3 regions of the Paenibacillus sp. FSL L8-0340 genome follow, and region 2 is predicted to be linked to each of the others. Evidence: predicted binding sites of a transcription regulator. Region 2 holds the regulator's gene; each other region holds the start of a gene.

Region 1 (10,180 bases), 2.1 Mb from region 2:
CTTCTTCTATGTGGGAACGCAGCTGACCATGCTGCTGGTTCCACGCCCCTACCGTTCCTCTGGACAAGCCCTCTACACTCTGACCTGGAGCGGCATTTCCGGCATTCTCGGCGGCGTTCTCGGCGGTTGGCTCTATCAGACCCTCGGGGCCCAGAGCATGTACCAGTCCGGTGTATTCCTCTCGTTCATTGGAACGCTTGGCTTCGGCTTAATGTGGCTGTTCGTCAGCCGCGGTGACTACCTGAACCCGGCGGAGCAGGACGAAGAGCTGGCGGGCCACGAATAATAACCTCATAAGCAGCGGATACACCCCATAGAACATAACACAAAAGCAGGCTTGGACTTCCCGATAAGGAAGCCAAGCCTGCTTTTATGTTAGCCTGCCAGATTACAATGCTATGAATTAGCCCTGCTTAGGCGGCTGGAATGAGCTTTTGAGGGATACCACAAGATTGAACACGAGATGTCCCGGCGCGGAGTATTTGCTGTCCACGTTAAAATAGCCATGGCGGAAGAATTGGAACTTGTCCTGCGGCACGCTGTCCTTCAGACCCGGCTCCACAAAGCCCTGCAGAATCTCAATGGATTGCGGGTTCAGCTGATCAAGGAAACTCGGCTCCGGTTTGTCGGCCACAGGCTCCATTCCTTCGATCTCAGCCTCCGCATCCGCTTCTTCAGCGGAAATCAGCGGCTCATAGAGGCGGAATTCCGCCGGTACCGCCTGGCTGGCATCCACCCAGTGCAGTGTTCCCTTGACCTTGCGGCCGGTAAATCCGCTGCCGCTCTTCGTCTCGGGATCATACGTGCAGTGCAGCTCCACAACCTCGCCGTTCTCATCCTTGATGAACTCGTTGCACTTAATGAAATAGGCGTTCTTCAAGCGCACTTCGTTGCCGGGAAAGAGACGGAAATATTTGTTCGGCGGAATCTCCATGAAGTCATCGCGCTCAATGTAGATTTCACGGGAAAATGGAATCTGCCGGTTGCCCATTTCCGGATTCTCCACATTGTTCTCAATCTCGAAGTATTCGGTCTGACCTTCCGGATAATTGGTAATGACCACCTTCAGCGGCCGCAGTACGGCCATCGTCCGGGGAACGGTCAGCTTCAGGTCCTCACGGATGAAATGCTCCAGCATTTGCAGGTCCACCAGACCCTGGCTTTTGGAAATGCCTGTTTCGTGCACAAAGCTGCGGATCGCTTCCGGAGTGTACCCGCGGCGGCGCAGCCCGGAAATCGTCGGCATACGGGGATCATCCCAGCCGTCCACATGGCCTTCGTCCACCAGCAGTTTCAGCTTGCGCTTACTCGTTACCGTCTGGGCCAGGTTGAGCCGGCCGAATTCATACTGATGCGGCACGGCCGGCATCTCGCATTCTGCGACCACCCAATCATAGAACGGGCGTTGATCTTCAAATTCCAATGAGCAGAGGGAGTGGGTTACACTCTCAATAGCATCTTCCAGCGGATGTGCAAAGGTATACATCGGATAGATGCACCATGCATCGCCGGTGTTATGATGATGCGAGTGGGAAATACGGTAAATGACCGGATCGCGCAGGTTGATATTCGGTGAGGACATGTCAATTTTGGCACGGAGCACCTTTTCGCCGTCCTTGAATTCCCCAGCCCGCATGCGGCGGAACAGATCCAGGTTCTCTTCGATTCCGCGCTCACGGTGCGGGCTGTTCTGCCCCGGCTGGGTCAGCGTACCGCGCAGCTGGCGGATTTCGTCAGCGCTGAGGTCATCGACATAGGCTTTGCCCTTTTGAATAAGCAGTTCTGCCCGCTCGTACATTTCTCCGAAATAATCGGAGGCAAAACGCAGTTCATCCCATTCATAGCCGAGCCACTTTACATCCTCTTGAATGGAATTCACATATTCTGTATCCTCTTTAAGCGGATTGGTGTCGTCAAATCTCAGATTGGTCTTTCCGCCGAATTCATCAGCCAGCGTAAAGTTAATCCAGATCGCCTTGGCATGTCCGATATGTAAGTAACCGTTCGGCTCCGGCGGAAAACGGGTGACGACCTCCTTAACCTTCCCCGAGCTCAGATCTTCAGTAATAACATTCTTAATAAAATTGGAGGGTGTTCCACGGTTCTCCACAGCTATCAACCTCTCGTTCTGTATTGTTCTACTTCCTTGTATGAACATGTTTCCTACTAATATACCCGTTAACCGTAGAATGTTCAATAAAATGGGTGACTCACTCAGCCTTGCCGAATGCTTTGACTTCTCTCCCGGCGATAGAGTAGCATGGAAATTATAAGGCATAATTAACGAATAACTTAACAATGGGGGACTATTCTTATGAAACCGATGAAACTGCCTAAAGAGCAGCGCGACATTATTACAGAGAACATCCGCACTTACTTCGAAGCCGAACGCGGAGAGACCATCGGCCATCTCGCAGCCGACAATTTGCTGGATTTCTTCCTTAAGGAACTGGGACCTGCCCTATACAATGGAGCGTTGAGCGATTGCCGCGCCCTTGTAGGACAGCGGATGCAGTCGCTGGAAGAAGATATTTACGCTCTGGAATGGAAGAAGCGTTAATCAGTACATCCGGCCCTAGTGGCACAGAGGGAGGCAGCCGCTTGTTTAATTATGTCATTGATGAAGAGCTTGTGCTGAAGCTGTTGATGCCGGAGCAGGCCCGCCACATGTTCGCGCTGGTAGAGCGCTCGCGGAGCAGGCTCAGGCAGTGGCTGCCTTGGGTTGACGGAGTCACCGAGCAGGACCACATCGCCACATTTATCAAAAATGCCGCCAAGCAGGGCAGCGACAACGGCGGCTTCACCGCCGGACTGTGGGTCCGGGGAGAACTGGCCGGCATTATCGGCTACCATGAGATAGATTGGCAGAGCCGCTCCGTCGGAATCGGCTATTGGCTTGGAGAAGGATATGAAGGCAAAGGCTACATGACCAGCGCCTGCCGGGTTTTCGTAGATTATGCGCTGCTGGAAATGGAGCTGAACCGCATTGAAATCCGCTGCGCCACGGGCAACAAGCCCAGCCGGGCGATTCCCGAGCGGCTGGGTTTCGTATTCGAAGGAGTTCTGCGCCAGGCGGAGAAGCTGCCTACGGGCTATGTGAACCATGCGGTATACGGCCTGCTGCGCAGTGAATGGAAGCTGCTGAGCTAAACAGAGGGACATATACAAACCGGCAGAATGTAACGGAATTGTCGATCTTTTATAACAAACCAAGCCCCCCGTAACAGGCATCCGGGGGGACTTGGCATACCATCAAATTCACCGATTTGGATATCAGAGTTGTTAGCTCTCCGCAGCCTCAAGCCAGCTCCGGAACTTCATCCGGGTTCCCGGCGCCAGGCTGTCCAGTTCCGATAGCTCAGCCAAACCGTTCTTGTCCTTTCGGCCATGTTCCATCAGGTAGAGCACCCGCTTTACAGGGTAGCCTCCCGCACCGGATTCCTTCTTGACGATTACATCACCGGCTGTAATCTGACCTTCACGCAGTACACGGAAATAAAATCCGCTGTATCCGGTAGCCAGTACTTTGGCCGGCATATCAGCCGGGCCATGCTTCTGCGAGAGCTTAAAGCAAGGAAACCGCGGCTGGCTAACCTGCAGCAGAGTCGAACCGATCTCATACACATCACCGATGCAGACCTCGGTCTCCAGCAGTCCGCTGACTGTGATATTCTCGCCGAAGGCGGAGAACTCCAGTTTCTTGCCGAGCTGCTCCTCCCAAAAGGCATAATGCTCAATCGGATACACACAGACCGCTTTGTCCGGCCCCCCATGGTTCACCAGGTCCGCTTGCCCGTCACCGGCGAATCCCTCAAGATGAAGCTGTACCGGCCCAGCCGCCGGCATTTTATAAATCCCCGTTTCCAGCGGCTTACCACGGTAATCTACCGTTACAGGTTTGCCTACATTAAGCGAAATGACTTCCATTTCCCTTCCCTCCAGTCAGCATGCAGCTCATAAATACCTCATCTACATAATGTCCGCCAAGATAAAACTCTTCCCTGAGCCGGCCCTCTTCCTCAAATCCGCATTTCCGGTAGAACGAGAGCGCAGGAGTGTTGCTGGACAGCACCCGCAAGCGGAGTTTGCGTATCCCGTTCTCTCCGGCATGCTGCTTGATCGCCTCGATCAGCTGTCCGCCGATGCCCAGCCGCTGGAACTTCGGATGGACAGCGATGTTCACCTCGCACACATGGCGGTTGCTCTCCATCCCGCTGGGACAGCCGAAACCGACATACCCGCATAATTCTCCTTCCTGCAAAGCTACAAGCTGGGAACCGGGAGGGGTATGGAGCAGATAATCCTCACGGGAACACCACATTAATGGACCCGGTGTGGTCTCCTCCGTCCAAATCATGTTATCGAGAATAATCAGCTCACGGGTATCCTTGAACTCCGAGGGACGAATCGTGAGCGAGCCTCTAATAATTTGTTGCATAGCTCTTTGCACTCCTTGACTTACCTTTAAGTGATTCTTCTACAGACCATTATACCCCATTTTGTTCCAGTGCACGGCCAGAACGGTTGATGAAGGCATGGACCGCGAAGAACCCCACCGCCAGCAACGCCATTCCGCAAGCCAGCCAGCCTGTCGGCACAAGGCCTCCCCGGTCATACAGGCTGCCCATCATATAGGGGCCGAGAACTCTGCCGACCGCACCGATCCCACCGCTAAGCCCGAGATAGAAGGGCGCACTGCGGTCCGCATGATCGGAAATAAATGAAGGCATTGCCGGAGAAATAAGCATCTCCCCCAGCGTGGTCAGCAGCATCGCCAGCACCAGGCCGGGATAGCTTGGGGTTAACAAGATCACTGCATATCCACTCAGGTAAAAAACAGCGCTTGCCGTCATCTGCGCCGTCGAGGTCTCTGCGAACCAGCGTTTAATCAAGCTTACCAGCGGCTGTGCGGCAAAGATCAGAATCCCGTTGAGCGTCCAAAGAAGGCTGTAGGTGCTCTTAGCCCAGCCTTCCGAAATAATAAACGGAGAAACTCCCGTATTCCAGATTGAGTTACCGATCAATAAAAACAACGAACCTAAGGCCATATACAGATAGATTCGGGTGTGGCCTATAAGCTTCCAGTTCGACAGCTCTCCGGGGCCGTTTCTCCTATGCGGCTCGGCATGGGCCGGCTCTGTGCCAACCTTCCGCAAATACACAAAGAAAAATGCGGCAAACACGGCTGAGGTCAGCCCATTAAGCACAAAGCTCAACAGATAGGAAATATCGGCCAGAAAACCGGCCAGCATCGTGCCCAGCGCTACCCCAATATTATTGGCGACATAAATTACATTAAAAAGCTCTCCGCGCTGTTCTGCGAAGCGGAAACCTATAAAGGCCTGAATGGCCGGCAATGACAACGAATTGAACAGACCCACCAGCCCCATCACCAGCATGAACATATTCCAGTTCACGCTTGCCGCCGGCAAGGTAAACAAGGCTAGGGCATTCATGGCCAGCGCACCGACAATCAGGCGTTTGACACCAACTTTATGATAGAGTGATCCACCCAGCAGTTGTCCGAATATGCCTCCAAGGGATTGAATAACAATAACGAGTGCGGCATCTGTCATACTGCGGCCCAGTTCATCAAATACATACATCGTGACAAGCGGCCACATCAGCGCGCTACCCGTTGCATTAATAAGACTGGCAATCAGAAAAACTTTGACTTCCTTTGGATAAGCTTGTAAAAACCTCATGACTTGTCTTTCAACCCCTGTAATATATGTGTCATTAATTTCATCCAGTATCATCCCAAAACAGGACGAAGAGCAAGCATCCACACTGACGCATTATCGCGTCACTTAAACACAACATCCCCCATGATTTTTGACCAAAACCTATGGACAGCCCTAGCAGTAAAAAGCCTGTCCAATCGGATCTTTATATTTTATAACTGCTGCCGCCATGCGTAAAGAAATTTGCTGAACGAGACTGATTCGTTCTTCGTTTGCCCGGGTAATAGAGCATATGAAACACTCCCTATTATTCGCCGTGAGCCCGATTTCGTTCCCCCGAGTCGGATATGCACGGCGAATTTTGTGTTGTGCGCCCCTATTTCACCTCACAAAAAAACACCCCGAGAACCTTTCCTCTTGAGCCGTTATAGGCTGGAAGAGGAAAAGTTACAAGGAGTGTCTATTGCCGTTTAAGACGGCATTTAATTAGTAAGGATTAAGCGTGTTTCTTCACTCCGACAGAGGATACAGCCTCTACGGATTGCACAGCCGCCGGCCCTTTACGAAGGTAAGCCATATAATAGGCTGCGGCTACGAAGATGGCTCCGCCCGTAAGGTTGCCCAGCCATACCGGGGCAAAGTTTCCGAAATATTGTGCCCAGGTAAAATGCCCCTCAAATATAGCAGCAGGGATAAGAAACATGTTGGCTACAACGTGCTGGAATCCGATGGCCACAAATGCCATGGTCGGGAACCAGATACCGAGGATTTTGCCGCTGAAATTATCCGCCCCGTAAGAGAGCCACACGGCCAGAGCTACCAGCCAGTTACAGCCGATCCCGGAGACAAAGGCCTGCAGGAAGGTTGCGTCAATCTTATGTTCAGCCATATCGACCAGTTTATCAAGATACACTCCGTCTGCGGTGAGGCCGACAACGTGGCCGAAGAAATAAGCAACGAACAACGCGCCTGCCAGGTTGCTGAGCGTGATCAGCACAAGGTTCTTGATGACTTCCCAGAAGGAAATCTTCTTCGCCATAAATGCCAGCGGCACGGCCATCATATTGCCTGTCAGCAGTTCCCCGCCGGCCAGCAGCACCAGGACCAGTCCTACCGGGAACACCGACGCCCCGATAAAGTTTGCGATGGAGCCCCATTCCGCCGGAGCACCGGCAATGACACGAATATCCAGTAAAAATCCGAGCGCAATAAACGCTCCCCCCAGAAAACCGAGAATAAGTACGGTGGCAAGCGGGTTGTGAGCCTTCTTGATTCCGTTCTCTACCGTTACCTCGGCGATCTGCTGCGGTTTGTTATAAGCCATGATTCCTATCCCCTTTTAATACTTAAAATTTGTTCCTTTATGCCATTGTAGCGTGATCGCAATCACATTTACGTGATAAAAGTCACGTCTAGGAAAACTAAGTGAAAGTTTTCACTGACATGTCAAATTTACCATTACTGCATTGGATGCAGAAACAAAAAAAGACCAGATCCATGGGCTGGATCCGGTCTCTTGGGTTTGTTTTATACAGTTACAATTTCTTTGACTGCAGACATCTTTGGCAATGCCTGAAGGCCAGCAGTGTTCAGGAAGTTCCACGGCTTGTTGTAATGCGGCTGGAAGAAGAAATCAATGAAGGCCAGCTGATCCACCGTCATTTTGTTCTGGATGCAGACAGACACGGTATTGATCGACTGTGTCAGATCCATCTTGGACATAATCTGCGCTCCGAGAACCCGGCGGGTGGCGCGGTCAAATACTACTTTTAACTGAACCTGCTCAAAGGTCGGCATAAACTCCGGACGGTAGTTGTCGATCAGCAGCACGCTCTCGATATCCATGCCTTCGGCTTTGGCTGCGTCTTCCGTCAGTCCCGTTCCAGCGATGTTATCCTCATAAATCTTAATCCCCGATGTTCCCTGCGTACCCATGTATGGGATCGTGTTCGTCACCAGGTTGCGCGCTACCAGTGTTCCCATACGTACAGCATTCGTAGCCAGCGGAATATACGCATGTTTGCCGGTTGGGTTATAATGAATCGCACAGCTGTCGCCGGCGGCATAGACATCCGGGAGGCTGGTCTGCATATAATCATTGACGATAATCGCCCCGTTAGGCAGCATATCCACTTGACCTTTCAGCAGCTCTGTATTCGGACGGAAGCCAATGCAGAGGATAACCAAATCGGTCTCATGCTCCCCTTTGCTTGTGATCACCTTGGTCACTTTACCGTTCTCTCCGGCAAACGAGCTGACCTTCTCACCGAGCGCCAGCTTGATGCCGTGATCCTCCAGTGTCTGCTGGATCGGTGTAGTGAATTCTTCATCCAGATATTTGCTCAGGATCCGGTCCTCGCCGTCGATCAGCGTAACCTGCTTGCCGTTCATTTGAAAAGCCTCCACCAGCTCGACTCCGATATAACCGGCTCCGACAACGGTGATTCTGTCCACCTGCTGTGCTTTTTCGATAATGGTGTTGGAATGATTGTAGTTCTTCGACAGCAGGATGCCATCCAGCTCCATGCCTTCCAGCTTCGGCACAATCGGCCACGAGCCGGTAGTCATAATAAGTTTGTCATACGTATCTTCAAATTCCTGGCCGTTAGCCAGATTACGGGCTATTAAGGTTTTGCGGGCTGTATCCACATTGATCACTTCATGGCGCATCTTTGTATTAACACCCAGTTCAGCAAGCTTCTCAGGCGAAGAATAAAACAGGCCTTGCGGATCTTTAACCACTCCGCCGACATATAGAGCAATGCCGCACGACAGGAAGGAAATATTATCATTGCGTTCGTACACCGTAATTTCGGCATCCGGGTAAAGCTGGGCGGTATTAACAATTGCGGCGGTTCCGGCATGGGTACATCCAATGACTGCTACTTTCATGATTTCTTCCTCCTCCAAATTGGCAAGCATATTTTTGTCTGTTTGTTTGTGATATATTTCACTTTATATACTGATTATATTGTGATTAATATCACATTGCAAGCCTTTTGGTACATCTTCTCATATTGTTCACATTTGAAATGTATGAACTTCGCCTTTTTTTAGGTACTCTGCGGCTTCCTTTAGCTTTTCCCCGGCGGCAAGACATTATGTCTTAAAAATGCAGGAAGCAGCAGCCAGCCTAGGATCACAGCAGCAGTGCAGCAGGATAATATCAATGGAGGAAACCCGTCACGCAAAAAAAACCGGAGCCCGCGCAAATTACGCAGCGGGTCCGGGGTTTCGGTCATACTAAAAGATATAAAAACTACTCCAAGCCGTTAATTACACCGTCTTCGTCAACGGAAAGCCCTTCGGCGGCCGGCTTGGCCGGGAGCCCCGGCATGGTCACAATATTGCCGGTAATCACAACAGCGAAGCCTGCGCCCAGCGACAATGTAATATCACGCACCCCCATCGTGAAACCTTCAGGCGCACCAAGCAGTCTTGGCTGATCTGAGAAGGAATACGGTGTTTTGGCCATGCACACCTGAAGCTGCTGTAAGCCCAGCCGTTCGATGATGGCCAAACTGCGTTTGGCCGCAGGGGAGAACGCGACTTCCGCACCACGGTAAATTTCGGTGACGATTTTATTGATTTTGGACGGAATATCCAAGCTGTCTTCATACAGTGGGGCGTAACTCCCTGCATCTTCACGATCCAGCAGTTTCTTCAGCTCCGCTGCCAGCTCGAGTCCACCTGCACTGCCTTCTGCCCATACCTTGGAAACGGCCGCAGGCACGCCAAGGCGGCTGCAGGCGTTCAGCACCTCTTCTATCTCCGATGGCACATCACCTTCAAAGTGATTGAGCGCAACTAGCACAGGGACGCCGAATTTTCCCAAATTCTCAATATGGCGTTCCATATTGGACAGTCCCGAGAGCAGTGCCTCCCGGTTGCCGGCATACAGCTCTTCTTTGCGGACACCGCCGTTATATTTCAGTGATTTCACCGTCACGACCAGCACAGCCGCAGAAGGGGCAAGCCCGGCCTGACGGCATTTGATATCCATAAACTTCTCCGCGCCGAGATCAGCGCCAAACCCCGCTTCGGTTACAACCACGTCACCCAGCTTCAGCGCATAACGGGTCCCGATGACACTGCTGCAGCCGTGGGCAATATTCGCAAAAGGTCCACCGTGCACAATGACCGGCGTCCCCTCCAGTGTCTGCACAAGGTTAGGCTTCACAGCTTCCTTAAGCAGCGCAGTCATCGCTTCCACCGCCCCGAGATCCTTGGCCGTTACCGGCTGCCCTAACTGGTCATATCCGACCAGCATGCGGCCTAAACGCAGCTTAAGGTCAGCAAGGTTATCGCAGAGGCACAGCACAGCCATAATCTCCGATGCTGTTGTAATCTGGAAACCGCTCTCCCTCACTGTTCCATTGCCGTCGCCCAGCCCGGTCACAATGCTGCGCAGACTGCGGTCATTCATATCCATGACCCGCTTCCAGACGATGCGCTGCGGATCGAGGCCCAGCACATTCCCTTGGAACATATGATTG
Region 2 (10,180 bases):
CGCTTGCAGAGGTGCCGCCGGAATCTCCGGGCGGCACCGAGGCGCTTCGGCGGCGCTGGATCGCCACCGTGCTGGCCTTGGGCACGTCAGCCGCCGAAGGGTGGCTGACGTTGCTGGAGGCGGTGCCGGAGGCCGCCTCCAGTCAGCAGCGTCTTGGCCTGGCCCAATCCGGGCCCGGAGCGTCTGTGCAGCTGCATTTGGCCATGCAAGGGTTAGGCAGTGCCTTGGCCGAGCAGGTTGATCCATCAGAGCCAAAGACGGGTAAAGCCGCCGTGCAGCCATCTGGAGCGCCGGCGCTCTCTACGGGTCTCCTGCGGTCCTGGAGCGCATCAATGCCGCTGCAGACCTTGGCAGAGCTTGCGGTGACAGGCAATGAGCTGGCCGTAGCTATGCAGAAACGTCCCGGCCCGTGGCTGGGAGAGCTGCTGCATGCGCTGCTGCAGGCCGTAGCGGCTGGAGATATTGCCAACAATAAACAATCATTGCTTCAGGAAGCAAAAAGGATGGATAACGATGAATAGCGATGAAACGCCGGGGCTTTCCGGGCTGAACAGAGATACTTTTGTTTCGGGCTGGAACCGAAGTGTACAGCGACTGGAATCGGTGGTGTCTACGCAGGAGGAAGCCAAAAGGCTCGCCGAAAATGGCGCTCCGGAAGGAACGGCGATCATCGCCGAGGAACAGACCGGCGGCCGCGGGCGGATGGGCAGAAGGTGGCATTCACCGCGCGGCAAAGGCATTTGGATGAGTGTGGTGCTGCGCCCCAATCTTCCGCTGTCACTGACGCCGCAGCTGACGCTGCTGGCTGGCGTAGCCGTCTGCCGCGCCATTCGCGAGATCAGCGGCGTGCAGGCCGGCATCAAATGGCCGAATGATCTGCTGGCAGGCGGACGCAAAATTTGCGGAATTCTGCTGGAATCATCGCTCAGGGAAGGCGGCCTTCATTATTGTATCGCCGGAATCGGCATTGCGGTGAATTTGACGGAGGACGACTATCCGGATGATCTGCGAGGAGTCGGCACTTCGCTGCTGATCGAAGGGGGAGGCATTCCCGTTGACCGCAAGCAACTCACGGAAGCGGTGCTGGCCGAGCTGGAGTTTTTGTACACCCTTTACATAGAACGGGGCTTTAAGCCTGTTCGTGAGCTTTGGGAATCCATGTCGGTCACCTTGGGGCGCCAGGTGTACTTTAATACACCCGAGGGACGCAGCGAAGGTACTGCGGTCGGTTTGGATGACGGCGGCGGGCTGCTGCTAAGGGATACTGCCGGGAATATCACCTGCATATTATCAGGTGAAATTGAAATGATCCAGTGACAAGGGTTCCATGCCTTGTCACATTTTTTTGGTGTAATTAGCAGCGGTTTTTGTTATAATATGTTCAGAGACGGTATCGCAGGGTCGAGCTGTACTCATTCAAGCAAGCTGTACAACAGCAATTTGCTTTTCGGATTCACCTTCATAACTGTATTTCCACGGTTACGTTGGATTCTGCTCTGAGCCGTAAGGACCGAGACAGAAGGGACGATCGCGAGTGACTCTTTTTTGCCCTTCGGACCTTTTTAGCGGACCATGCTAAAAGGTTTTTTTGTTTGCGCGTTTACGCGTATTTTAACTACGAAAAGGGGAATGGGAGCAAATGGCAGACAAACATGCACTGAATATTGTGAAAATGAAAAAAATGAAAACGGACGGTGTGCCGCTGAGCATGCTGACCGCTTATGATTATCCTTCAGCCCTGCTGGCCGAAGAAGCGGGGATCGATCTGATTCTGGTCGGTGATTCGCTCGGGAATGTTGTACTGGGTTATGATACAACCCTTCCGGTAACGATTGACGATATGGTCTATCACACACGTTCCGTGGCGCGTGGTGCGCAGAATACGTTCATTGTGGCGGATATGCCGTTTATGACGTATCACGGCAGCATTGACGAGACGCTGCGCGGTGTGCGCAGACTGATGCAGGAAGGCCGAGCGCAAGCCGTTAAAATGGAAGGCGGGCTGGAAATTTGCGGGGCTGTATCTGCCGTTGTTGCGGCCGGTGTTCCGGTGCTGGGCCATATCGGTCTGACACCGCAGTCGGTCAACATGATTGGCGGCTACCGGATCCAAGGCAAGGACGCGAAGGATGCGCAACGGCTGATGGATGAGGCCAAAGGACTTGAAGCTGCCGGGGCTTTCGGCATTGTGCTGGAGCTGGTTACGGAAGAAGTGGCTGAGGCGATTTCCAAAGCGGTCAGCATTCCAACCATCGGGATCGGCGCAGGCCGGTACTGCGACGGACAAGTCTTGGTCTTCCACGATCTGCTGCAATATGCTTCACCTTACCGGGAGAAGCGTTTCGTTAAGACCTACGCTGATGTAGGCAGCCTGATCCGTGAGGGAATCGGCAGCTACATACAGGAAGTGAAGAACCGTTCCTTCCCGGCGGAGAATCATGTATTTAATGCGGATGAAACTGTATTGGAATCTTTATACGGCGCTGCCGGAAAAGGAGCGAAATAAGATGAGAGTCGTTAGAACGATTGAACAGCTGCGTGAAGCGCTTGAATATATGCGTAAGGGCGGGCATACTCCCATCGGCTTTGTGCCGACCATGGGATACCTGCATGAGGGGCATGCAAGCCTGCTGCGCCGCGCAGGGGAAACGAGCAGTACGGTAGTGATGAGCATTTTTGTTAATCCGCTGCAATTTGGGCCAAATGAGGACTTTTCCTCTTATCCGCGTGACGAGCAGCGTGATTTGGAGCTTGCAGAGCGTGAAGGAGCCGACATCGTATTTATTCCCAGTGTGGAAGAGATGTACCCTCAGCCGATCCGCACCCAGGTATCGGTCTCTTCGCTGACCACACAGCTGTGCGGGGCATCCCGCCCCGGGCATTTTGATGGAGTCACCACAGTCGTAAGCAAGCTGTTCAATATGGTACAACCCGATTACGCCTTTTTCGGACTCAAGGATGCCCAGCAAGTGGCGGTTTTGCGCCGGATGGTAGCTGACCTGAATATGAATGTTGAAATCGTGGCCTGCCCGATCATCCGTGAAGGCGACGGACTCGCGCTTAGCTCACGCAATGTGTATTTAAGTGCAGAGGAACGCAGCCAGGCTCTGGTATTGTCCCGTTCGCTGCGTGAGGTTCGCCAATCCATGGAAGAAGGCAAGGTCCGGACGGTTGACGATGCCCGGAAACTGCTGGTGTCGGTCATTTCTGCTTCTCCGCTTGCCGTCATTGATTATGCGGAAATATTGACCTTCCCGGGCCTGGAAACGCTGGATGGTGCTTCATTGCTGAGTGATGCTGACGGCGAAATCATTATTGCACTTGCCGTGAAGTTTGGCAGAACCCGTCTGATTGACAATAATGTATTTAATCCCAAGGAGGTTGCGACCCTTGTTTAGACATATGATGAAATCCAAAATACACCGGGCAACGGTTACCGAAGCCAATTTGAATTATGTGGGCAGTATCACCATCGACGAGAACCTGATGGAAGCAGCTGATTTGCTTGAGAACGAAAAGGTACAGATTGTCGACAACAATAACGGCTCCCGGCTGGAAACCTATGTCATTCCGGGACCACGCGGCAGCGGTGTCATTTGTTTGAACGGAGCAGCGGCCCGGCTTGTTCAGCCTGGGGATACTGTCATCATCATCTCCTACGCGATGCTTTCCGCCGAAGAATTGGCAGGGCATAAACCAACTGTAGTTTTTGTGGATGGCGAGAACAAGCCGGTGAAGCTGGCCGATCATGAGATTCATGCTACTATTGCTTAATCACCAGACCTAAGCCATGTAATCAATGGCAGGGATGAAGAGCCCCCCACTTGCGAAAAATGAAGGCAGGCAAGCTTAGGCTGATTTCATTTTCAGTAAGGGGGGATGTCCCATGTTTCAACAATTATTTGCTGAGATGAATAAGATGCTTCAGGAGATCGCCACGGATTACCCTACTTCGGAGGGTGCCCGCCGGGATGACCTTTTATGCAAGTACAACATGCTTCACCGGCTTAGCGATGAGGTTATGGACGAGTGGCTCGCCTTTGCCGAGAAGTTGAGTCAGTTCCGGGAACATGCGGAATTTCCGCCACAGCCGGACGAAGAGATGCCACAGCAGGAAGCACCTGAGCTTTTCATGGATTCTTTTGTCAGAGGGCAGGGCTACTACAAGCTGTTGATGTACCGGAAGTGTATTGATCAATTTAAGGAAGTTATTGCGCAGCACCCCGACAGTCTGGCGGCACGCCTGTATTTGGCCATGGCCTATCTGCAGGAGGGCGACGGGGAGACCGCATGGGGGCATCTGGATCATATGCTTGCGCTGATTCGCGAAAGCAAGCTGAAGGCGATGATCTACAATGCGCTGGGGTGCATCAGGGCTTCTCAGGAACGCTTCAATGAGGCAAAGGAGCTGTTCAGCCTTTCTTTGCTTCATGACCCGTCACTCCCGGAACCGAATGTCAATCTGGAGGTTTGCCGCAGGCGGGGAGGGAAGCTGCAATTCGGAAAACAGCTTGTTTCGCTTTTGTAATCATAGCCCACTCATTTAAGCGATGCATCCACTTCAACAAGCGGTGTGCATCGCCTTTTTTCGTAACTTCTGTTATGCTGATAAAGAGTCTCAAGTGAAAGGGAATAGAACTTATAATGAAATTTGCCGTGCTTGATTTTGAAACTACGGGAACCCAATCTGTGGGTGAGATCATCCAGGTTGGCCTTGCCATTATAGAAGAAGACCGGTCCATCTCCCGGGTGTATGGTTCTTACGTCAAGCCCGGAACACCGATTCCTCCTTTTATTACGGGCTTGACCGGTATCACCGATGAAGATGTGAAGGATGCGCCAGAGCTGGATGAGATGATGATGGAGCTCGTCCCGCTGCTTGACGATGTAGTGCTTGTTGGACATAATGTTGCTTTTGATTTCCATTTTTTGCAGAATGCTTTAGACCGCTGCGGCTATTTGCCGTTTCAGGGACGGATTCTGGATACGATCGATTTCCTTAAAATATGCTTTCCGTCACTAACGACCTATCAGCTGGGTGCGGTAAGTAACCATTTTGGCATCACTCATGACCGTCCGCACCAGGCGGACAGTGACGCAGAAGCTACAGCGATTGTGTTGCTTAAATGTCTCGAAGAGCTGTATAGTTTGCCTCTGCTGACCATTCAGCGTCTTAACGAGCTGTTTGCCGATGAAGACAGTGACTTGGCCTGGTATTTTGACGGCCTGCTGCGGGAGCACGAGATGGAGACCTTCCAGCCGGAAGGAGAGCTGAATTTTTACCGTCAGCTTGCACTGGCTGTAGGCGACTGGACTGAGCTGGCGCCTCCAAGAGAAGAAGGTGTTGGCAATCCTGTGGAGAATGTATCCTTTGGGGATTATATGGCCGAGGTGACCAAACGGCTTAAGGATACGCTTCCGCAATATGAAAGCCGGGAAGCCCAGGAGATCATGATTGGCGAAGTGAATACGGCCCTTCAGGAGGACAAACATCTGCTGATCGAGGCAGGCACCGGAACCGGCAAATCGCTCGGTTATCTGCTGCCGGCCATTTATCAGAGCGTACGTACCGGGCAGAAGGTTATGGTCAGCACCCATACCATTAACCTTCAGGATCAGCTGCGCGAACGCGATATCCCGCTTCTGACCAGTGTTGTGCCTTTCCCGTTTAAGGCTGCGATATTCAAGGGGAGAGGGCACTATTTGTGTCTGCGCAAGTTTGAACATAAAATAAATAAAAAAGACTTCGTAAGTCCCCGGGAAGAAGCGCTTACGGCAGCGCAAATGATCGTATGGCTGACCCAGACGGAATCGGGTGACGATGAGGAGCTGAATTTGAGCGGTCGCGGCGGGGATTTCTGGGAGACGGTAGCCAGTGATACCGATTCCTGTCTGGGCCGTTCCTGTCCGTGGTTCCGCAAATGCTACTACCACCGGGCCAAACATGAAGCAGGGATTGCCGATGTGGTCATTACCAATCACTCCAAGCTGTTCGCAGACGTCAAAGCCGGGCACCAGCTGCTTCCGGCTTATGAGCATCTTGTCATTGACGAGGCCCATCATTTGGAGGATGTGGCGGGCAAGCATCTGGGCATGCAAATGAAGTATTTCACGGTAGCTCACACGCTTACAAGGCTGTATAAAGACAGCCGCAGCGGCCAGCTGCCGGCACTGCGTCAGACTCTGCAGTCCTCGGGCAGTGAGCAGGCTTCGGAGTGGAGCGGCGTAATTGATAAAATCTATCCCGACCTGCTTACCGTGAAGGAAACTTGGGATACACTGAGCGACAAGCTGTTCGGCCTATTGCCCGAACGCAGCGATGCAGCGGCAGGTGAAGCCGGCCAGCTGGTCACACGCCTGCTTCCCGGCAGCAAGCCCAAAGATTGGGAAGAGCTGGCGGCGCTGGAGAATACGCTGCACTTAGCCCTGAGCGACATCATCCGCAGGGGTGACAAAATGCTCAGCGAGATGCGCGATACGGAGAGTCAATCGTCTTCGGACAGCCTGGTGACTGATATCGGAGGCTTATTCAAGGATTTGGCATCCATCCGGGAACAAATCCGCTTCTTTATGGGTCTCAGTGACGATAATATCGTGTACTGGATGGAAGGGAGCGGCAACTACCGGGGCAAGTCGCTTCAGCTCTACGCCGTGCCTGTCGATGTAAGCAGCCAGCTCAAGGATCTGTTCTTCGACAAGAAGAAGAGCATAGTGCTGACCTCGGCCACGTTATCGGTCGACAAGTCCTTTCAGTTCATGATTGACAACCTTGGTCTTTCTGAAGCCTCAGAGCAAGGGCGTCTCATGACAGCGCTGCTGCCTTCACCGTTCAAGTACCGTGAACAGGCGCTGCTTGTCATCCCGCGCGATTTCCCCAGTGTTAAGGGCAGCGTAGGCGATGCGCGTTTTGTAGACAAGCTGGTGCATTCGCTGGCTGAAGCGGCGGCGGCGACCAAGGGGCGGATGCTGGTGCTGTTCACCTCCTACAAAATGCTGCGCCAGGTTTATGATCCGCTGAAAGAGGCCTTGGCTTCCCAGGACATTACGGTTTTGGGCCAGGGTGTGGAGGGAGGCAGCCGCAGCAAGCTGATCCGGCGTTTTCAGGACAGCTCTGCATCGGTATTGCTTGGAACAAGCAGTTTCTGGGAAGGAGTCGACATCCCTGGCGAGGCGCTGACCTGTCTTGCGATTGTAAGGCTGCCGTTTCAGCCGCCGAATCATCCGCTTGCTGAGGCAAAGGCAGAGCTTCTGCAGGCCCAGAAGAAGAATCCTTTTATGAAAATGTCTGTTCCACAAGCAGTTATCCGGTTCAAGCAGGGTTTTGGACGATTGGTTCGTACAGCGCAAGACCGGGGAATTGTTATTGTATATGATACCAGGGTCATCGAAGCTTATTACGGGAAGTACTTCCTGTATTCACTCCCTGGTCCGAAGATGGAGCACATGCTTACCGATCAGATGGTTCCGCGGATTGCGGAATGGCTTGACGAGGGCGGCGTTTCCTAATCTGTCATTGTATATAAATTTTTTTTATCTCTTTGTGCCATAGGCTGTGTCCCGTTCGTGGAGCGGGCACTGCACGTGGTTATCATACGATATCGCGTCAGTGCAATTCTAAATTAGGAGGAGAAAACATGAAATCGGATAAAATATCGGAGGCCGTCGTTCGCAGACTCCCAGTGTACCTGCGTTTCCTGAACGATCTCCAAAAGCGTGAAATCTCAACCGTTTCTTCTCAGGAACTCGGGCAGAAGCTGGACCTTAATCCGGCGCAGATTCGTAAGGATCTGGCCTATTTTGGTGATTTCGGCAGAAAAGGCATTGGATATGACGTGTCTTATCTCATCGAAAAGATCCGTCATATTCTGAAGCTGGATCAACAAATCAATGTGGCCCTGGTAGGTGCCGGTAACCTCGGTCATGCCTTGTCCAATTACAATGCTTATCTGAAGGATACTATGAAAATCACCGCTGTATTTGATTCTTACGCTCCCAAGATTGGACAAAAGATCAACTCTCTTACGGTTCAGCCAATGGAGGAGCTGAGTCAGACCATCCGTGATCAGGGAATCCGGATCGGGATCATCACTGTACCGGACAGCGAGGCACAGAATGTGGCTGATATTCTGGTAGAATCGGGCATCGAGGCGATCCTGAATTTTGCACCGGTCATTCTGAAGACACCTGCAACCATCCGGATTCATGCTGCCGACTTTACGACTGATCTGCAAAGTCTGGCGTATTATTTACATGATGGAAAGGAAGGAATTACAGATGAGCAGCAATAAGATGATAATTGCAAACGGACGTTTTCTGGTTCCCGGAAGCGAGAAGCCGGTCCTGAGCGGTTATATGACTATAGAAAATGATTTGATCACATACATAGGGGAAGAGAAACCCGTTTTTGAACAAGGCACAGTGACGCTCGACGGCAGCCGCCTGCTGTTCATGCCGGGTCTGGTCAATACCCATGGCCATGCTGCGATGTCGCTGCTGCGCGGCTACGGGGATGATATGGTCCTTCAAGCCTGGCTGCAGGAGAAAATGTGGCCGATGGAGGAGAAGTTTACGGGAGATGATGTCTACTGGGGCACTTCCTTATCCGTTCTGGAGATGCTGAAAGGCGGCACAACCACCTTTTTGGATATGTATGATCATATGGACCGGGTGGCCGAGGTGGTCGAACATTCCGGCATCCGTGCGGTGCTGATGCGCGGTGTTATTGGTCTATGTCCTGAAGAGGTGCAGAACCAGAAGCTTGCGGAAGCTGTTGCGTTCGCCCGCAACTGGCACGGCAAGGCTGACGGCAAAATTACAACCATGATTTCACCGCATGCCCCGTATACTTGTCCTCCGGACTTTTTCATGCGGTTTGTGCAGGCAGCACATGATCTGGACCTGCCGATGCATACGCATATGTCGGAAACGCTGCGTGAAGTGGAGCAGAATGCCGCTGATTACGGCCTGCGTCCTGTAGCGCACCTGGAGAAGCTGGGAATGTTCACCCGCCCGTCCTTAATCGCCCATGGTGTCCATCTGAACGATGAGGAGATCGAAATCCTCGCCCGCCACAAGGTGGGGGTGTCCCATAACCCGGGCAGCAACCTGAAGCTGGCCAGCGGGGTTGCGCGGGTGCCTGAGCTGCTGAGAGCCGGAGTCAAAGTTTCGCTGGGTACGGACGGGGCGGCAAGCAACAATAATCTCGATATGTTCGAGGAAATGCGGCTTGCAGCACTGATCCATAAGGGCGTCAGCGGGGATCCTACCGCAGTTCCCGCACCGGAAGCGCTGCTGATGGCCACGCAGTACGGGGCGGAATCAATCTTCCTGAACCAGGTGGGCCGCCTTGCAGCAGGGATGAAGGCTGATTTTATTGCGATTGATATCGACCAGCCCCATTTACTGCCGCATAGCGACTTGCTCTCCCACGCCGTGTATTCGGCCAGCGCCAAGGATGTCGAGCATGTCTGGGTGAACGGCAAGCAGATTGTGAAGCATGGTCAGTGCCTAACACTGGACGAGGAAGAAATCCGCCGGAAGGCGCAAGAAACTTTTGAAGGGCTGCTGAAGCGTTAATTCGACTGCCGCCGTAGTTGACATTATGACGTTTCATATATTAAGGAAAGGAAGCTGCATTTTGAGGAAAAGGAAAAAATGGCTTCTGCTGGGGATCGCTCTGTTTCTGCTCATTTTGTTCGGTCTAAGCCAATTTTATGCCTATATCATGAAGGACCAATGGAATGAACGCAGCGCGGCCAAAGAAGTTGCCAAGACCCGGGCGGGACTTACTGAGATATCCAAGGCGCAAAAATCGGTATGGGACGAAAATTCAGTGTACTGGGTGCTGACAGGGAAAAATAAAGCCGGTACGGATCTGATGGTGTGGGTACGTTTCACCGTAGACGGTAAGCCGGCCGGCGGTGATAACGGAGTTTATGCGGAAGAGCTGGCCAAAGGAACCTCGGAGAAGCAAATCCGCTCCATTATAGCCTCCCAGCTACCCGGCGTCGATATTAAACGGCTGCTTCCGGGAGTATATAATGGAGAGTACGCCTGGCAGCTTTTTTACAAGCAGGAGGGACGTTATTATTACAAGTTCTTTCGTTTTGCGGATGGTACAGCAATCGGGGATGGATATACTTTGCCGAGCAAGTAGAGGCAGGCTTGCAATAACAAATGA
Region 3 (10,180 bases), 310 kb from region 2:
GTAATTCTGGTGTACAGCCAGTCCACTGCATTTACCATGTAGCGTAACGAACGAATGATACCCTTATAGTGATTACCAATCTCCTGCTGCTCGTTCAGACCATTAAAATAGCTGCCAGGCAGTGAATCACCGCTATAACCTTCATCTGCATAACCACGCACACCCATATACTCATTGCCCAGTGAAAAAATTGATTCCGAGGTACGGTTCCTTTCCGGGTCAAACCCCTCTTCAATGATCGCCCATGGATCGACCTTTAAATATTTATCCGCCACTTTTGCCATGTCTGATTTCTCCTTCTCCCGAGTTGTATCCACATGTCCCCTGTGCTCAGAGGATACGCCGGACGCTCACTTCAAGAGTATCTTTCCGGAGAATCTTGGCCAATGTCTGCCTGTAATGGAGTTATGTGCATTTTTACGGAGTTGAAGGAATCCTGCAGTTTAGGATATGATCAATAAAGCTGAGCAGCCCTGAAAAGCATATTAAATCTCACACATTTGAAGTGAAAATTATCACAATGTTAAAAATTCGACACTTTTTGGCGAAAATTTTTACCCATAATGAGGGATTTCAAGGTATAATTAATTTAAAATTTACTGAAAAACTGAGGGAATAAAGGGGATGTCGATTATGATCAAGGAACATTATAATGTTATCGAAGCCCACGGGAATACAAACTGTTTCTCCGAACAGAACTTCAACAGACTTCTTGTCACAATGAAAGAACGCATGGTCCCTGAAGGATCTCACTTGTTTTGGGAAGGCGACTACTCGGATAAATTGTTTTATATCAAACGTGGACGTGTTAAACTGACCAAATCTACTGACGAGGGTAAGGAACTTATCCTTTATATGTATCAGGCTGGTGATATGGTAGGTCAAGCAGACCCTTTCTTCAGCACGAAGCACAGCTTCACCGCAGAAGTGATTGAGGAGAGCGAGGTTGGTGTGATTGAGCAGAAGGATCTGGAGATTCTGATCTGCCAGCACTGTGATTTCGCCATCGACTTTATGAAATGGATGGGCATTCACCACCGTCTCACCCAGACGAAATTCCGTGATTTGATGATGTACGGCAAGCCTGGCGCACTTTGTTCGACGCTGATCCGCCTCGGCAACACTTACGGCGAGAAGAACGGCGACAATATTCTGATCAACAAAAAAATTACGCATACGGATCTGTCCAACATGATTGGTGCTACCCGTGAGAGTGTCAACCGGATGCTAAGCGACCTTCGCAAGAAAGACGCTGTTGAATACGAAAACGGCATGATCGTAATTAAAGATCTTGGCATGCTGCAGGAAATCTGCCACTGTGAATTATGTCCGAACGAAATCTGCCGTATTTAATTTCCTTGTAATAATACCCTCTATTCTCCTCAATGAAACATATAGGACCCAAATTTTCTTCACAATAAAGATAGAGTGGTCTAAGACGCCTTGCGGGCGTCTTTTTTTCTGTTTGTATTGCCTTGAGGCAAAGCTACATTTGTGAAGCTGTACTACATGGAGCCTCTTTTCATCTCCCATTCCCCATAATATCCAGCCTCTGGAGACAAGCTGCCTCCGTTTAGCCAACCCGCTGCAAGTACGGCAACCGGTGAAGCCGAATCCAGCGTAATGGCTGCCAGATCCACCCACTCCATCCCCAGTGAATCCTGCTCCGCGAATACTCCGATAGTAGCAGCATGTTGAGGTTCCATGACATCCACAGTGTACAGCGCTGCGATGTGATGCATATGTGTAAAGTCATTCTCCTGATACCGCACAAAGAAATCAAAGGTGCCCAGACTGTCTCTCACCTTGACGGACAACCCGGTTTCCTCCATAAATTCTCTGAACAAGCCATCAGCCAGCGATTCATTATCCTCCAGCCTTCCCCCGGGAAGATCATATCTTCCGGTATAAGCCCCTCTTCCTTTATGTATAACCAGCAGCCTGCCCTCACGCATACAAATTCCATAAACCCCAAAATGATTGAAGCTCTTCATCGCAGATCTCTCCCTGTAAAATATAACAATATGACTTAATGTAAAGTTTCCGTTCAGGTACAGTTTAACAAAAAAACTGTCCTGCGGGCTATGACCCACAAGACAGTTATAGTTGCTTGCTATTCAAAATTTATCCTTACCTTAACGTTTGCCTCTGGCAGCGCGCACCGGTGAGATCAGCCAATAGGCCATACCCACAAACACACCGCCACCGATAATATTGCCCAGGGTGACAGGAATCATGTTATGCAGCCAGCCGGCAATGCTGATGGTCTCCGGATGGTTCGGCAGCAGTACGGCTACGCTTAGCAGAGTCATGTTAGCCACACTGTGCTCATATCCGCTGGCGATAAAGGCGAACAGACACCACCAGATCAGCACCAGCTTCGCCGCTTCACTTTTCGCACGCGAGGACATCCACAAGGCCAGACAGACCAGCCAGTTACAGAGGATACCGCGGAAGAAGAGCTCCGAGAAGGGCAGTGTCATTTTTTTGGCGGCAGCGGTAAAGATCAGATGCTCAGCAGGAGCTGCCTTGAACAGCCCCGTTCCTTGAATCAGCAGCGCCAGAATGACCGCACCGGCAACATTGCCGACAAATACAATAATCCAGTTCTTTACCGTATCCCAGACACTGGTTCTTCCGGCAAGTGTACTTACGGTAAAAAACATATTGTTCCCGGTAAACAGCTCAGACCCGGCAAATACGACCAGTGTCAGTGCAATCCCGAAGGAGGTACCCATCACAAGCGGCTGAAAAGGAGATTTGGCCGCCGCTAGCGGTGCGCCGAGTGAGAAAATAAGAATGATTCCGATCCCAACGTAAGCCCCGGCCAATAATGCAGCCAGAAAATACCTCGGCAGACTCTCGTTCATTTTGTCGCGTTTGCCTACTGCTGTTTCTACGATGTTCTCGACACTTTGCGTAAACATCTCTCCACCCCGCCATTTCTCATCTTAATTTAGCTTTGAAAAACTGCCTGTTGCAGGCTGACTTTCACAATATCTCCGTCCAGAGAAACGGGAAAGGTTGCTACTGTACCGTGGTCCGGTGCCTGAACCTCGCCGCTGCGAAGGTCAATCTTCCAGTCATACAGCGGATCGTATAAATAATGTCCCGATACGATTCCCTCAGCGAGAGGCCCACCCTTGGGATGAGGGCTGCTGTTCTCTACGGCATAGAAAGCTCCGTCCGAGGTGCGGAATATGGCCAGCTCCAGATTCCCGGCTGTTACAACACGTCCAATTTGCGGCAGGAAACTCTGTACCGGTCCTACGGCGTATTCTTGTTTTGCGCTATCCATTGTTCTCTCTCCTTTTGGGTTAATATTAGACTCTTGCCTTCTCAAACAGCGCGGTGCGCGTGCTGTCGTCATTCAGCATTTTTTTCCAAGGATCAGTTACCTGAGCCAGGGCAAAATCAATCCGTGCAGCCAGCTCCTTGCGGTTGTCCTCATTGTTCAGAATCACGTTCTGGATATTTTCCAGTCCCATGCGTTCGACCCATTCCGAGGTTCTTTCCAGGTAATTTCCGGTTTCACGGTAATACTGAATCACGGCGGAGCAGATTTCGATCAGCTCATCATCGGTTTTCACCTTGCAGAAGGCATCGGCTATCCGCGGTTTGATCCCGCCGTTGCCGCCAATGAACACTTCCCAGCCGCCGTCGTTGCCGACGATGCCGATATCCTTCGTGCAGGATTCCGCACAGTTGCGCGGGCAGCCGTTAACTGCTATTTTGAATTTGGCCGGCAAATCAAGGCGCTCATATTTACGTTCAATAAAAGCTCCCATACCCATGGAATCCTGTGTCCCGAAGCGGCAGAACTGCGAACCTACACAAGTTTTTACCGTACGAAGCGATTTCGCATAGCCATAACCGGAAGGCATATCCAGCTCTTCCCATACTTTAGGCACATCCTCTTTTTGGATACCGACCAAATCCAGACGCTGACCACCGGTCACTTTTACAACCTTCACGTTATATTTCAAGGAAACATCGGCAATTCGTCTCAGGTCTTCCGGTGTAGTTACCCCGCCGTACATCCGAGGAATAACGGTAAAGGTGCCGTCTTTCTGGATGTTCGCACTCATCCGTTCGTTGACGAACCGCGATTCCTTCTCATCCTCATGGGTATCCGGGTAGATCATGCCAAGATAATAGTTCACAGCCGGACGACATTTGGAGCAGCCTTCCGCTTGTTTCCAGCCCAGCACATTCATAACCTCTTTGGTCGTTTTCAAGCCTTTAGCGGTAATCTCTGCTACAATCTCATCGCGGCTCAAGGTGGTGCATCCGCAAATCCCCTGCTTCGCACTTTCCTGGAAGCTGTCACCGAGAACAAACTGCAGAATCTGCTCGACAACCGGCTTGCAGCCACCGCAGGAGCGGGTAGCTCCGGTGCAGGCTTTAATTTCGTCTACCGTGGTAAAACCATTCTCCGTAACGGCATCAACGATCGCCTTCTTGGTCACGCCGTTGCAGCCGCAGACAATCTCCTCATCAGCCATCGCTTCGACTGACATGCCTTTTTTTGCACTGCCTCCGCCGCAGCAGCCCGTGCCCATTACTTCGCCATAAATTTCGTCGGTCATTTCGGTGCCCTGCTTGACCAGCTTCTGCAGACTGGCGGACTCAGTCACATCGCCGAACAGGACTGCTCCGACAATAATATTGTTTCTGAGCAGAATTTTCTTATAGGTTCTCTTCCATTCATCTTTTGCCGAAATGACGGTATGTTCCGCTGTTTCAGTGAAATCACCGGCAGAGAAGACATCCACTCCGGAGATCTTCAGCTTGGTGGCTACGACAGAACCTTCATACGGCTGGGTGGAGGCGCCGCACAAATGCTTTGCCAGCACCATCCCCTGCTCGAACAGCGGAGCTACCAGCCCGTAGCAGGTGCCGCGGTGCTCTGTACATTCTCCTACAGAATAGACATCCGCCATCGAGGTCTGGAGATAATCGTTCACGACAATTCCGCGGTTAACTGTGATGCCGCTGTCTTTGGCCAGTTGGACGTTCGGTTTGATTCCGACAGCCATCACTACAAAATCTGATTGCAGCTCGGTTCCATCACTGAAACGCAGGCCGTTTACCCGTTCCTCCCCGGTCAGCTCAACCGTCTGTTTGCCCATGGCAAACTTCACACCCTGGCGCTCAAGCTCGGCTTGAAGCATGGAGGAAGCAGTATGGTCAAGCTGACGCTCCATCAAATCCTCCAGCAGATGTACGACGGTAACATCCATGCCGAGGTTCACAAGTCCTTTGGCTGCTTCAAGACCAAGCAGTCCGCCGCCGATCACCGCAGCTGTGCGGTATTGCTGTGCCGCAGCCAGCATGGCGTCGCAATCCGCAATGTCACGGAAGCCTACAACTCCATCCTTTGTGCTGCCCGGTACAGGCAGAATGAATGAATTTGAGCCTGTTGCAATAATAACTTTATCGTAAGGAACCGACATTCCATTATCTGTAATGATCTGACGGGAGGCTTCATCAATCCGGACAACAGTGGTCCCAGTATGCAGAGTAATATTGTTATCCTCATACCACTGGCGGTCGTTCAGAATGATATCCTCAATGCTCTTGCTTCCTTCTAGGACATAGGACAGCATGATCCGGTTGTAGTTGGGATGAGGCTCGCTTCCAAAGATCGTAATATCATAAGCGCCGCCAAGCTTAAGGATCTGTTCGATAGTGCCTACGCCAGCCATACCATTCCCTATCAAAACTAACTTTTCTCTCTCCACGGTCACTGTTAAGACCCTCCTCAATGCTTCTGGATTTCTTCATATACATCTCTGATAACAAAATTATACGTTTTAAATTTGAAGAGCATTTGTGATTCAAATCACAATAAATGTGAATGTTTTCACATATTTTTATGCCAGCTTATGTTAGGTTTATTGGTCAAAGAAAAATAGCCAGCTTCCCTTATGCTTCCTCTTGCATTAAGGAAAACTGGCTATGATATTTATCCTCTTACCGGAGAACCAGTGAAATCTCGAGTAAATCTTGAGGTCTCAGCTTCATATCAATTCCGCTGTCAAGCAGCGTCTTGTCGTTCACCTTCAGCTTCCAGTCTTCACTGGTGAGCGGAGTGTACCCCATGACCGTGAGTACCGTCTTGTTGTCTTCCGCCAACTGAACAATTCCGCTGCTCTTCAGCAGACCCCGGACAGACAGGTCCTCGCTATAAGATAAAATATGTGAATGTGTCAGTTCAGGCTGCTCACTCCCGCCGTTCACCGTAAGAATAATGGGCAGAAGCGGGGCATCTCCGGCTGCCGGCTTCGCAGTAATAACAATCGCCTGCTCCCGCGAGACTGGACTATTCCAATCGGTTATGATTTTGCCGCCAAGCTGAATCTGCCAGATCATGTCCGGGGCAAGAAAAATTTTATTGACTGCCAGTATGCTAAATCCGTCTTCGGCAAAAGTAACGACACCGCTACTCTTCAGCAGCTCTATAAGCGTTATTCCTGGCTTGTATGCTTCGACGAGCTGTCTCCCCGAGTTCCCTGCCAGCTCATTATCACCGGCCATTAGTGAAAAAGCCGGGCCTGCAGCCCCGGCTGCGGCATTGTTTCCGTTCGTATCTGAACCAAATGACGAGCATCCGCCTACCGTCGCAATGATAATTAAACCTACCCATAAACGCCACAGAAATTTCGTGGACATTCCCGGCACCGCCCTCTTCCGCCCGATCATAACCTCAATCATTTTTCTCAGGTCTTTAGTCATTATGTATACTATCTTTTAAGAATAACGCAAACTAGCTTTGTTCTCAAACGATAAATTCAGGTTTTTAATCTGGCAGCGAGACGGTACAGAATAAAAAAAAGTCCCCGCAGGGACTTTGAGAACAACATGCTCTATTTTACTGATAACGCAGGAACAAGATGTTATTCTCCAGATGCACATGCTCGAAGGTCATTCCCTCTAGCTCCTCCAGGCGGGCATAGGTCAGGCGGTAGGTTGTGCAGGCATGCTCTGGCGGAGTGAAGTCGTTTGTAACTCTGCGGAGCTCCCGCAAAATCTCACCCGCTCCATCATGTTCTTCTTCCAGTGTATGCAGCAGCCCGCGCAGCTCGGCCAATCCTTCTTCGCTCGGATTCTCGGAGTAGGCCAGCATCTTAGGGAATTCGGATTCTTCCTCCTTCGCTGTATGCTGGAGCAAATCTTCCCGCAGGAGGTTGAACAACCGGTAAACTTCAGCCAGATGCGGAGAATCCTCGCCATGGACGCGGAATACCTTGGTTACATTCTGACTGATCAGGGGCAGCTCTTCGCGCAAGTAGTGGTGATGCTTGCCCACAATATACTCAACCAGCTCAGCGGAGGATGCCTCATTCCAGGCAGTGTCCACATCAAGCACCGGATGCTCTTTCAGCAGCTTATGCAGATCTGCAAGCAGTGTCTCCGAATCAAGCCCTTTCTCAGCTGCCACTTCGGCCAGCGGCTTTGCGCCCCCGCAGCAGAAATCGATCCGCTGTCCCTTGAAATAATCTGCCGCCTTCGGGAATTGCAGTACAATATCTCTGACCATGTCCGCTCCGGTAAATTGGATAGGCGCTGCCGCAGAATCGCTTCCCGCATTGTCCCGTGTTCCTGTAATTGTATTATTGAATTGATTGGCCGTCATGATGGCCCCTCCCTTACGTTATTGGTTTCTGTTACCCTTCCACCTTAACGCCCAGAGAAGCTCAAGCTAGTGATTGAACGCACTGAATATATAAAATTTTATTGAACGTCAAATGTAATATTCGATAACTTTGAAAATTCCGAAAGCTTTTCCACTTTTTCATTATAAACACAAAACGCTTTGCTTAGAATTTTTAGATTTTTAACAAACTTATCATAATATCCAATTTCATTCATCAATCCCCTCATCCCTTCCGATAGATTTGTTAATTTTATATATTCTGCCTGCATATCAGGATCGTCTTTTAATCGGTAAGTATAATCAGAAATTTTCTCTCGTTCATTTACAAATCCCTCCTCTGTTATGGTAAGCCATTTCTCGATATAGTCATGAATATATTTTTCATACTTTTCAATATCTTTAATGGTCAGCTTTTCGTACATGTCTACTATTTCTTGGGGATATTTTATCGCTTCGACTTCATCTAAGAATTTAATTATGGAAATCCATGCTTCCTCTTTTTCCGGCGTATCTATAGGTTCATTTAAGAAAGAACTGTATTGCATGATCAACATCTTCCCAAAGTTCCCTGGAAAAATACGCTCAATCTGCTTTTTCATAAAGCCCTCTCTGCTTCGCTCATCCAGCTCAAGAGTTTTACTCAGAACCGATAGCTGTTTTGTTAATTGCAGAAGTCCAATCTCATCAGAATCAAAACTGCTCAGGCTGGATCGAAGCACATTTTTTCTTTTTTCAAGTCTTCTGATCTCACTGTCAAGTCTTGCCAAGTGTTGCTCTAAACAATCTTTTAACCTTTGAGGGTTCGATATCATTGTTTTGATATCTTTCAGGGGTACATCAAATTGTCTCAAAACAGATATTTGCACCAATACATCGGCATCACTTAGCGAATACTCCCGATAATTGTTTTCAGCATTAACATGAGGGCTTACTAACCCTTCTTCCTCGTAATAGTTTATTGCTTTTTTGGTAAGGCCCGTAATATCCATAATCGCACTTATTTTCATCAATAACACCTCCTTGTAATAAAATAAGCTAATACCCAAGGGAACAGTCAATAGCTTATTTCCCATAGCCATAGTTCAGATTGTCCGTGCTTATTATTGATTGCGATTTCAAGCCCAACTCAAAACAGCGCGCACCGATTGTACCGGCACGCGCTGTTGTCATAGACATTCCCACTGGTTTATTTTATATTCTTACAAATATCAATTTTCGCTATCGGACCGTCGCCTGCATATACGTCCGTTTGCCCTCAGCGTCCTTCAGATAAGGTCCCAGCCCGGCAAAGCGTGAATGGTCTACATACACCCCTGTCATCCATCGGCCCTCAGTCAGGCCGCCATTCCACTGCAGTACAAGATCGGGAGCTGCGATCCATTCCTGATACACTCTTATATTCTTTTCTTTATATTCTTTGCTGGGTTTGCCAATCTCGGCCAGCCTTAGATTATTCATATAGGTCGGTACGAAATACGTGGAAATTGTATCGAGATCATCGCCATCCAGAAAGGCTTCTTCGCCTAAGTACGGCTGAAACAGCACCGTATTCTCATACAGCGACCATATCACAGCCTGCAGCACCATGCTTTGCCTGATGCCATTATGGAAGGTGAACCTGCGCTGCTGGCTGGAGCTGAGATTGTCCGGGACTGCCGATGGTTCCAGGCAATGCCGTTCACAGCCGATACATTTCCAGCCGGTCGGGCTCTGAATCCATTTCTGAAACACGCTTCCGCTATCGTTGTCTCCCTTGTATAAGGAGGATATGATTTCGTAGGGCACTCCAATCCACGCATCCCATAACGAGCCGGGAAGATGCCCGTGCAGCATAAACAACGTCTTGTCGTAAATGAGCTGAACTTTAATTGAGGCGGTCTCCAGCTCGGCAACATCATCTTTTCCATATGTTATTTCCCGGGAAAACAAGGTGGTTTTCATCTTCCTCGCCTCCTAAAAGTTTTGTTAGCGTTACTTCTATCGAGTCCACTACGACAAAACTTACTTCGAAAGCATACACTTAGTTTTGTTAGCGTTACTTCTATCGAGTCCACTACGACAAAACTTACTTCGAAAGCATACACTTAGTTTTGTTAGCGTTACTTCTATCGAGTCCACTACGACAAAACTTACTTCGAAAGCATATTCATATACTTGGTAACGCTCGCACACGTCCGGCAACAGTTTTTTCTATTATATTATATCCTGCGGTTGATTGTGCAAGTTTTATTTGAATAAATTTGAATAAATTTGAAAAAGCCCCTTTTCCATGAAGCGGAAAAGAGGCGATCAATAGGACGCTGAAGCGCGGGCTACTCGACCCAGCTCTCTGCCCAGGACTGAATTTGCTGCATAACCGGCTCAAGTGCGCGGCCCTTAGTGGTTAATTCGTACTCGATGCGCACCGGAGTTTCCGGATACACATGCCTTACCAGAATACCCTCACATTCCAGATCCTTCATTCGTTCGGACAGCATCTTATCGCTCATTGATGGAATCAGGCCGGAAATATCCTTAAAA

The links. The regulator Rex, encoded in region 2, represses fermentation and respiration genes when NADH is low (regulators of the CRP and FNR family bind a similar motif). The targets are predictions, from matches to a motif close to TTGTGAAATATTTCACAA.
Region 1: a site for Rex is predicted at 7,108-7,125, ahead of NST07_RS32035 (formate/nitrite transporter family protein). Genes of this name have one in related genera too.
Region 3: a site for Rex is predicted at 5,855-5,872, ahead of nirB (nitrite reductase large subunit NirB). Genes of this name have one in related genera too.

What each region holds. Positions count from the first base shown of each region.
Region 1 covers NZ_CP151967.1:6,981,268-6,991,447, forward strand. The annotation lists gene NST07_RS32000 (MFS transporter) at 1-286, shown strand, start outside; gene NST07_RS32005 (glutamine--tRNA ligase/YqeY domain fusion protein) at 404-2,110, opposite strand; gene NST07_RS32010 (DUF2164 domain-containing protein) at 2,315-2,560, shown strand; gene NST07_RS32015 (GNAT family protein) at 2,602-3,150, shown strand; gene NST07_RS32020 (MOSC domain-containing protein) at 3,283-3,927, opposite strand; gene NST07_RS32025 (N-acetyltransferase) at 3,908-4,438, opposite strand; gene NST07_RS32030 (MFS transporter) at 4,488-5,705, opposite strand; gene NST07_RS32035 (formate/nitrite transporter family protein) at 6,181-7,008, opposite strand; gene NST07_RS32040 (FAD-dependent oxidoreductase) at 7,212-8,576, opposite strand; gene NST07_RS32045 (formate--tetrahydrofolate ligase) at 8,944-10,180, opposite strand, start outside.
Region 2 covers NZ_CP151967.1:4,907,960-4,918,139, reverse strand. The annotation lists gene NST07_RS22405 (CCA tRNA nucleotidyltransferase) at 1-521, shown strand, start outside; gene NST07_RS22400 (biotin--[acetyl-CoA-carboxylase] ligase) at 514-1,317, shown strand; gene panB (3-methyl-2-oxobutanoate hydroxymethyltransferase) at 1,640-2,506, shown strand; gene panC (pantoate--beta-alanine ligase) at 2,508-3,398, shown strand; gene panD (aspartate 1-decarboxylase) at 3,391-3,774, shown strand; gene NST07_RS22380 (hypothetical protein) at 3,887-4,528, shown strand; gene dinG (ATP-dependent DNA helicase DinG) at 4,645-7,506, shown strand; gene NST07_RS22370 (redox-sensing transcriptional repressor Rex) at 7,596-8,288, shown strand; gene NST07_RS22365 (amidohydrolase) at 8,275-9,576, shown strand; gene NST07_RS22360 (DUF5590 domain-containing protein) at 9,638-10,156, shown strand.
Region 3 covers NZ_CP151967.1:5,214,012-5,224,191, forward strand. The annotation lists gene NST07_RS23850 (glycosyl hydrolase family 65 protein) at 1-284, opposite strand, end outside; gene NST07_RS23855 (Crp/Fnr family transcriptional regulator) at 637-1,353, shown strand; gene NST07_RS23860 (NUDIX hydrolase) at 1,506-1,994, opposite strand; gene NST07_RS23865 (formate/nitrite transporter family protein) at 2,136-2,927, opposite strand; gene nirD (nitrite reductase small subunit NirD) at 2,957-3,298, opposite strand; gene nirB (nitrite reductase large subunit NirB) at 3,324-5,750, opposite strand; gene NST07_RS23880 (hypothetical protein) at 5,977-6,738, opposite strand; gene ric (iron-sulfur cluster repair di-iron protein) at 6,875-7,543, opposite strand; gene NST07_RS23890 (MerR family transcriptional regulator) at 7,738-8,667, opposite strand; gene NST07_RS23895 (hypothetical protein) at 8,879-9,601, opposite strand; gene NST07_RS23900 (helix-turn-helix domain-containing protein) at 9,973-10,180, opposite strand, start outside.